DNA from 2 places in the Peribacillus sp. NPDC097225 genome. Region 1 is predicted to be linked to the other one. Evidence: riboswitches for the same ligand, from Rfam matches in the RefSeq annotation. Region 1 holds a riboswitch; the other holds the start of a gene.
What was found. A riboswitch is a leader RNA that binds a small molecule or an ion and turns the genes downstream of it on or off. The one in region 1 is predicted to bind cobalamin.
Positions count from the first base shown of each region.

Region 2: it holds a riboswitch for cobalamin, as region 1 does, so the genes downstream of both, ACIQXH_RS18680 (hypothetical protein) here and metE (5-methyltetrahydropteroyltriglutamate--homocysteine S-methyltransferase) in region 1, are expected to answer to the same signal.

Region 1 is NZ_JBIWDJ010000007.1:3,993-9,295, reverse strand. It holds gene ACIQXH_RS16915 (ABC transporter permease) at 1-338, shown strand, start outside; gene ACIQXH_RS16910 (acyl-CoA thioesterase) at 379-855, opposite strand; gene metE (5-methyltetrahydropteroyltriglutamate--homocysteine S-methyltransferase) at 848-3,154, opposite strand; cobalamin riboswitch at 3,295-3,492, opposite strand; gene ACIQXH_RS16900 (potassium channel family protein) at 3,775-4,197, shown strand; gene bcp (thioredoxin-dependent thiol peroxidase) at 4,260-4,730, shown strand; gene ACIQXH_RS16890 (aminopeptidase) at 4,742-5,303, shown strand, end outside.
Region 2 is NZ_JBIWDJ010000010.1:9,571-13,817, forward strand. It holds gene ACIQXH_RS18670 (DUF58 domain-containing protein) at 1-1,060, opposite strand, end outside; gene ACIQXH_RS18675 (AAA family ATPase) at 1,060-2,016, opposite strand; cobalamin riboswitch at 2,205-2,424, shown strand; gene ACIQXH_RS18680 (hypothetical protein) at 2,587-3,132, shown strand; gene ACIQXH_RS18685 (ABC transporter substrate-binding protein) at 3,136-4,086, shown strand; gene ACIQXH_RS18690 (VWA domain-containing protein) at 4,225-4,247, opposite strand, start outside.

The sequences.
Region 1 (5,303 bases):
TTGCAATCGGCGGGGCACTCGCGTATGCCGCCATCTTTGTTGCGATTGCAAGCATCGGCTTCTGGTCTGATGCCAAAACGTCCATCATGCCGATGATGTACAACATCGGGAACTACGGGCGCTATCCGGTTGATATTTATAATAAGGTCATCCGCTTTGTTCTGACTTGGGTGCTGCCGTTTGCCTTTGTCGGTGTGTATCCCGCTTCCTATTTTCTTAGAAAAGAAGAGTGGTACGCGTATGCATTCGCCACACCTGTTATAGGGGTCGTCTTTTTCATGATCTCAATCTTCATTTGGAATCAGGGTGTGAAAAGGTACCGCGGAGCAGGAAACTAAAAAAAATCCCTTCAACAATTTTGTTGAAGGGATTTTTTGCTTATATGCGTTTGTTTTTTCTCTCGAGATATCTAGCTTGTGCTTGGACGTACTGCCGCTTTTCTTCTTCCGTTTCCGGTTGGACTTGTGGAACCGGTATAGGCTTTCCATCTTCGTCTATCGCAAGCATCGTTAAAAAAGCGCGGGCGGTGAGTTGCTTTTCGCCAGTCAACAGGTTCTCCCGTTCTACTTTTACGAATACCTCCATTGACGTTCGATGGGCACAGGTGACATAGGCTTCCAAATTGATAGCATCCCCGGTCTTGATGGGGGCCAGGAAGTCAAAGGAGTCGCTTGAAGCGGTTACGACCGGTTTCCGGCAGTGGCGCATCGCTGCAATGCAGGCGATTTTATCCACATACGCCATCACTTTTCCACCAAAGATGGTATTGTGATGGTTCGTATCAGGTGGAAAAACGAGGTCCGTTAAAAACGTCCGTGACTGTTGAACGGGAATGCCTGTTGTTAAATCAGTCATTTTCCTGTTGGACCAATAGCTTATTCCGGACAACCGTTGCGGCTTCGACCATATTTTTCAGTGAAGCGACGGTTTCTGGAACGCCCCTTGTTTTCAGGCCACAGTCAGGGTTGATCCAAAATTGGTCTTTATCCAGTACCTTGATGCCACGTTCGATCATATCGACCATTTCTTCCACTGCAGGAACGCGAGGGCTATGAATATCATACACACCAAGGCCGATTCCTTTTTCATATGTTTTCTCCTCGAATGCGGAAGCGAGCTCGCCGTGGCTGCGGGACGTTTCAATGGAAATCACATCAGCGTCCAGGGAAGAGATGACATCCATGAAGCTATTGAAATCACAATAGCACATATGGGTGTGAATTTGTGTTGTGTCTTCGACGCTCGAAGTGGAAATCAGGAATGAATGGACCGCCCAGTTTAAGTACTCATCACGGTCGCTTTTTTTCAATGGAAGGCCTTCACGCAGGGCTGGTTCATCGACTTGGATCATTTTGATCCCTGCTGATTCCAGTGCCTCTACTTCTTGTTTCAAGGCCAATGCCAATTGATAGCAGATATTTTCCCGTGAAATATCGTCACGGACGAACGACCAGTTCAGAATCGTAACAGGACCGGTCAGCATTCCCTTCACCGTTTTTTTCGTCAAGGCTTGTGCATACACACTTTCTTTGACCGTCATCGGATCGATGAAATGGACATCTCCATAGATAACGGGAGGTTTGACACAGCGGGAGCCGTATGATTGAACCCAGCCTTTTTCAAGGAAGACGAAGCCGCCCAATTTATGGCCGAAAAACTCGACCATATCGGTTCGTTCAAACTCGCCGTGCACAAGGACGTCCAATCCGATTTCTTCCTGGATATCAATCCATCTGCCAATCTCCTCGTTCACGAATGCTTCATATTGATCAGCCGTCCATTCACCGCGTTTGAATTTCCCGCGGGCCTGTTTAACTTCCGCGGTCTGCGGAAAGCTTCCAATTGTCGTGGTTGGAAGGAAGGGCAGGTTGAAATACGCCTGTTGTTTTTGATAGCGCTGTTTAAATGGCAGGGTACGGCCATGGGATTGCTGCTTCGCCTGTTCGACAGCGGATTGAACGTCTTTATGGTTTCTGGCCTTTGAATTATTTAAGGTCTGCCATGCAGCTTTGTTTGCCGTCACCTTTTCTTCGATTGATTCTGGACCTTCGTTGTTTCCTCTGACCAAAAGTGTGATTTCTTCTAGTTTCTCATCAGCAAAGGCAAGGGCTTCTTTCACTTCGCTAGCCAGTTCTGTCTCGTTTCGAACCGTCACTGGAACATGTAGCAGGGAGCAGGAAGGTTGAAGCCAAATTCGATCTTCGGCTACGTGTTTCGTAATGGACTCGACCAACTTGATTTTTTTCGTCAAGTCAGAAAGCCAAATGTTTTTCCCGTCAATCACACCGGCCCCAAGTATTTTATCTTGCGGGAAACCGACTGTTTGAAGATTGCTGAGATTTTTTCCTTTGTCATGGACCAAATCAAGGCCGATTCCTTGAACGGGCAAGTCGATCACTTCTTGGTAGTGTTCTACAGCATCAAAGTATGTTTGCAGCATGATGTTCAGGTTGGGGACAGCTTCGTTCAATTTTTCATACAGGTATGTAACAGTTTTCATCTCGTCTTTGGAAAGGGAAGAAACAAGGGAAGGTTCATCGATCTGCACCCACTTCACGCCTTCTTGTTCCAGCTCTCGCAAAATTTTTGTGTATAAAGGCAACAGGCTCAGGATGATGGCCGGAAGATCACTTTTTTCATAGCCCTTTGACAAAGAAATGAATGTGTAAGGTCCGACTATAACCGGTTTCGTATCGATTCCTAGTTTTTCCTTGGCTTCGCGGTAAGCGGCGAGCGGCTTGTTTTCTGTCAACGTAAGCTGGGACTGTTTTAGCTCTGGAACGATATAGTGATAATTTGTATTGAACCATTTCGTCATTTCGGAAGCGACTTCATCCTTGTTCCCACGGGCCATTGAATAATAAACGGAAAGGGGGACCGTGCCACCCTTATAAGCCGAATAGCGTTCTGGCACCAGGCCGAACATGACGGACATATCGAGCATTTGATCATATAACGTAAAGTCGTTGACCGGGATGATATCGATGCCTTGATCTTTTTGTTTTTGCAAATTGCCTAAACGGATCGCTTCCAATTGCGCCATGAATTCCGTTTCATTTAATGTTCCAGCCCAATAGGCCTCTAATGTACGTTTCCATTCACGATCTTCACCGATTCGTGGGTACCCTATATTACTACTTTTCAACACATCCATCTCCTTTTAATGAAATAACAACAAAAAAAGCACCCCTAACCGTCAAAAGAGAAAGTTAGAAATGCTTAAAATAAAGGGGCACGAAAATACCCCTTATCATTATAAGGTCCCTAACACTTCCCTATCTCCCGTAGGTTAAAACAGTGTTGTCGAAATAGGCAGGTCTCCTGACTCAGGGAACTCTTACTTAGCACTAAGAGCCTTCCCAATCCAAAAGGACCAGTGGCATCAAACAAAAGCGCTATACATTCCCATTACAGTGGCGGGACCGTGCCGGAATTACACCGGACTTCCCTTTTAATCCTAAAAGCTTAGGAACCTATCTCCACATATGAAATTCATAAAAAACTCCGTCCGCATAAACACGGACGCTGAAATTTACAAAATATTATAAAAACTTAACCCATCTTAGCATACCCCGACCAAATGGGTCAACAAGGAAAAAGTCGGGAAATGGGGTCTGACCCCCACCATGTGGCACGAGATCCCATGCTGTATCTATGTTTCCTAGATGGTGCAGCAGCTGGGAAATAGGGTCTGACCCCTAAAACGAGCATATATTGACTCGCAAAAGAGTATGTATAAGGGAAGTGGGTTGTTTTTGAAATGAGGCGTGGGGGATGACCTTTTATATTTTGATTGTGGGGATTATCTTTTGCATGGTGATGAGCATTCGGACCTTATTTCTTTCTGAGTCGGAGGCAAAGAAGTTTTCTCTTGAAGATATGCTGTGGCTCGGCAATTTATATGCGACATTATTAGTCGGTTTTGCACTGATTTATTTATTATACGAGCTTCAGAATCATTCGGTGATTCTTGATATGGGCAATCGCTTGGATGGGACCTTTTCCGAGCAGCTGAAGACTTCATTTTATTTTAGTGCGATGACGATGTTCTCCGTCGGATACGGGGATATCTCCCCAATCGGTATTGGCCGGATGATCGCGACAATCCAAGCATTCATTGGCTATACGCTACCTGCGGCATTTGTGATCAGGGCTGTCATCGATTTTGAACAGAAGGAAAGAAAGAACAAGAAATGAAAGTTGTGTTTCTTTCAATTATTGGGTACGCTTACCATGATGAAAGAAATGGAGGGTTTAGAATGACGGTCGAAATTGGAGAAAAAGCACCAGACTTTCAATTACCAGCAAACAACGGAGAACAAGTTACCCTATCAGGGTTCAAGGGTAAACACGTTGTATTATATTTTTACCCAAAAGACATGACACCCGGTTGCACGACGGAGGCTTGTGATTTCCGTGATGCTAATGAACAATTCGAAGAGCTTGATGCTGTCATCATAGGCATTAGCCCGGACCCGGTAACACGTCATAAAAAATTCATTGAAAAACATGGGTTGCCTTTCCTGTTGCTTGCTGATGAAAAGCAAGAAGCCGCTGAATTATATGGCGTATGGAAATTGAAAAAGAACTTCGGTAAGGAATACATGGGCATTGAGCGTTCGACTTTCCTGATTGATAAGGAAGGAACGATCGTTAAAGAATGGCGTAAAGTCAAAGTAAAGGGCCACGTCGAAGAAGCGTTGGAAACTCTTCGTGACCTAGAAAAATAAGGTACAGGCTAATGAAGGATGAGCGACTTATCAAGCTTGCCAAGCAGCTGATTCATCATTCACTGAGGCTGCAGGCGAAAGAGCGGGTCTTGATCCGTGGGCCTGTTGCAGCAAAGGCCCTATTGAAGGAACTGATTGACGAAGCCTATAGAATGGGGGCCTATCCTTATGCGGAACTTGAAGATGACGAAATTACCAGTCATCTGCTAAAAGGGAATGTTAAGGAACAGCTCGATACCTTATCGAAATGGAATTATAAGAAATACGAAGATGTGGATGCAGTCATCATCATATCGGGCGATGGAAACGAAGGGCGAGGAGTGAGTGTCCCTCATGAGAGATATCGCCTTCAGGAGGATGCCATGAAAACGTCCACCATGTTCTTCGTCAATAACCGGCGCTGGGTGTTACTGAATTATCCGACCATTGGTTCTGCAAAAAAATCCGGCATGAGCCTTGAACAGTATGAAGATTTCTTGTTAAACGTGTGCACACTGAATTATCACAAAATGGAAAAGTCCATGAAGCCTCTAAAGGATTGGATGGATCAAACGGATCAAGTCCGGATCATAT
Region 2 (4,247 bases), on a different contig from region 1:
GACTTTTCACGCAAAATACCGTCATCGCTTTATTTCCGGTAAATGCATTCCAACCTTCTATCTTTTCCATCGTTAATTCGGACACAATGAATATTACAGAAGCGTTGGATGGTACAACTCCCTTGTTCTTCTTTCCATTCCAGACGCTTGTATGTGTGGCCCTTGATTTTGCAAGACGGTAAAAGAGTCTTCTCCTCTGTTTACTGCCTCCTTTAGCCGGTACGACCTCCATTGATCCCGTACTGGTTAACCCAACATCCATACCCTTCTTTATCAAGGCATGCACCAAAGAGGCCGCAAGTACGATAGCTTCTTCGAAGAAGGGAGAGGCGTACTCATCAAGCATAATAAATACATCGCAGTTTTTCTGCACTTCAAATTCCTTCGTCATGATTTCACTTGTTCGGGCCGTTGCCTTCCAATTTATCCAGGATAATTGATCACCCGGCTGATACTCCCTGATTCCGGACACGACCGAATGTTCCCGCTGTATTTTTTTCGTCGTACCAACTTGTCCTTGATCGAAGACATGCTCCAACTGTTTATAATTCAACTCCTGATAAGCCGGGAAAACGGTGAGTTTCAAAGGGGCATGCACTGTCGCTTCTTTTTCATAGAGTCCAAAGAAGTCCCCTATTTTGAAACGAACCGATTGGATGACATGTTCTCCTCTTGGCAGATTCTCCAGGGTATATGTCAATTGGAAGGATTGTTTAAATCCTGGAAAAACCAATGTTTTCTTTTCCAGTTCCATCGGCAAATCCTCTTCTACCACCATATATAAAAGAGGCAGTCTGTTTTTCCGGGAGAATACCAATGTCATATCTACCGACTCTCCGGCCTGGCATTCGTGTTTACTAATTCTTCTCTCCACTTCAAAAGCCTGAAGTGGATAAAACAGCAGAATCATAGAGTACGCACCGAACGGCAAAAAGGTATAGAAAATGAACCAACTGATAAACCCGCCTTGAAACATCGCAAAACAAAAGGAAATGAGCATAAGCACTATGATCCCACAGACATTCCTGTTTTTCTTCAGTATGGTAAGCACATTCCGCATTAGGTCACGGCCCTCTTCACGGGTACCTGCGTCGTAGCCACTATCTCATGTATCACCATGTCAGCATTCACCCCCGAGTAATTCGCTTCCGGATTAAGGATTAGCCGATGGGTAAAAACGAACGGAACCAAATGCTGCACATCATCAGGTAGAACGTAATCCCTTCCCTTTAGGAGCGCATAGGCTTGGGCTGCCTTCATTAGGGCAATCGATCCACGTGGGCTCACCCCAAGATATACACTTTCATGCTTACGTGATTGATTGGCTAACTCGACGATATACGTCTTTATCGTATCATCCACGATCACGGCCTTTGCCTCTATCTGCAAATCTATCAGTTCCTCTAACGAAATCACGGATTCCAATTCTTCAATCGGAGCCGTATATTGGGCCCGATGCAACACTTCTATCTCTTCTGCCACTTCCGGATACCCCATCTTCATTTTCAATAAAAAACGATCTAGCTGTGCTTCTGGAAGTGGGTATGTGCCTTCGTAATCAATTGGATTTTGAGTGGCCATGACGAAAAACGGTTGTTCCAGTTTCCTTGTCACACCATCCACCGTCACGCTTGCCTCTTCCATTCCTTCAAGTAGGGCGGATTGCGTTTTCGGCGATGTCCGATTGATTTCATCGGCCAAAATAATATGGCCCATGATTGGCCCCGGTCTAAAGATGAACTCTTGTTCCTTCGGATTGAAAATCGATACCCCCGTTACATCGGACGGTAGCAAGTCAGGCGTGAATTGAATCCGTTTGAAATCCGCCCCGATGGACTTCGCTAGCGCCCTGACCAAGACGGTCTTCCCAACGCCCGGGACATCTTCCAATAAGACATGTCCACCAGAAAGGAGCGCCACAAGACTTAGTTCTGCTATATCTCTTTTTCCAATAATGACCTTTTCAATGTTTTCCAAAATCATATCCAGTTTCTGATTCACTTGTTTATAAACCATTCTCTACCTCCCATGATTATGTAAATCACTCATGCTTAACCCTTATTTATTCGACATCCATTTTACATTAACCTCCAATTTATCCTTACAAAGTGAGTTTACTAGAATAATACCCCTATAAAAGAGATTTCTTGAAATCTTTTCACTATTTAAGTAATTAATTATGATAGACTGGTACTAAGTGAATATAAACCTTGCAGAAAATAGGTGCTGACTTGTCAGCTTAATAGGGAATTCGGTGTAAAACCGAAGCTGTTTCCGCAACTGTAAGTGCTAATGAAATAAGAAATATGCCACTGTTTGTGAATGAATCCGCACGCACGATACCATTCATTCAATCCAAATGGGAAGGTTCTTAGAGTAAAATGATGCACGAGCCAGGAGACCTGCCTTTTTTTTATCGTATTTTGCTCTTCGGAAGTTAGGAGGATTGTACGGCAATCTTCCATCTTTTTTTCCGTTCGAGATACATAGATGATTGTTTGCCGACCAATACCTTTGGTCGGCTTTTTCTTTTGCGCCGAAAAGCAATACGAAGGTCATTCACATTATTAAAAAGGAGGAAAAATTATGGAAAAGAAGGATGCCCGCTTTTTATGCTACCCATTCATGCGCGAATCAGTTTCAACCGTTGATTATGAAATTCGCACCGATTCATTGACGACTCAAATGGGACTGGCAGCGTCGTTCACGAAAGAGATTCCTGAAGTCTACAGGGATTTATTGGAACTGTTGCCGATGGCTTATCATTTAAATGGTTCTGCCCGGGGGAAATTGGCCATAACCGAAGACGGTCTAAACCGCCTAAGTGAAATCTATGACTATTATGTCGCTGAAGTGAAAGAACGCATCGAAACATTTGTGCTACCCCAAGGATCGACGGCAGCCTGTATTTTGCATACTTGCCGTAGTGAAGCCAAGAAATCCGTCCGTGCCTTGCATAAAGTCAGTACGGAAAAAGATGTGCCCGCGATTCTTTTTGATTATGCTCATTTGCTTGCCAATGTTCTATTCGTGATGGCTGTCTATGTCAATAAACAACTGGGTGTCGAAGAGATTCCCTTTATCAGCAAATCCTATCCAACCAAAACAATGAAAAAGAAAACGGAGGAATAAAACATGATAAGAACAGTAAGATCCAGTTGGATTGCCCTTCTGATGGTCGCCCTTTTCCTTACAGGATGTGCCTCGAATGATGATCAGAAATCGATAGAGAAAAAAGATCCTGCAACAACTGAAGAAGTCAAATCCTATACCGTCACCGATGATAGTGGAAAAGAAATCACATTTGATAAGGTTCCGGAAACGGTCGTTTCACTTCAACCCAGTAATACGGAGATTTTATATGCCCTTGGTGTAGGGAATAAGGTGATTGGAGCGACAGATTTCGATAACTATCCTGAGGAAGCTAAAGATGTCGAGCGTGTCTCTGATTCGATGACGATCAATTCCGAAAAAATCATCTCTTTGAAACCGGATGCCATCATTGCCTACACAATTGGCGATGAAGCAGCATTAAAGCCGCTTGAAGATGCGGGAATTCCCATTTTCATTATTAAATCAGCCGTGACCTTTGATGATGTATATAGCGATATTGATCAAATTGCCAAAGTCATGGGCGTAACGGACCAAGGGGATGACCTAGTCAAAAACATAAAAAAACAAATCAAAGATGTTGAAGAAAAAGTGGCGAGTGTCGATTCTAAAGAAAAAACATATTTCGAAATCAGCCCTTCTCCGGAAATCTATACAGCGGGAGCTGAAACCTTCCAGCAAGAGATCTTGGCGTCTGCCGGTATCGAAAATATCTTTGCCGACCAAAAGGGCTGGGCGAAAATAGCAGATGAAGAAGTCGTCAAGCGCAACCCGGATGCCATCATCACAACCGTAGGCTATGTGGACAATGCTGTGGATGAAATCAAATCCCGTAAAGGTTGGAAAGATGTCAGCGCCGTGAAGGAAGACCAAGTATATCAGCTTAGCGAAGACGTCATGTCACGTCCCGGACCGCGTATCGGAGAAGCCGTAGAACTAACTGCAAAGACCATATATCCGCAATTATTCAAATAAAGACACACTCAAAAGGGGTAATTACGCCGAAATCGTATATATAATAAAAGGCGGAAACGTTGATTTAACAACATTTCTGCCTTTTATTTTGTGCATGAATCCTCTTGAAAGAGGGCTATTAGACAGCCCCTTTGATTATTAATCTTTATATTTCTCTTTCA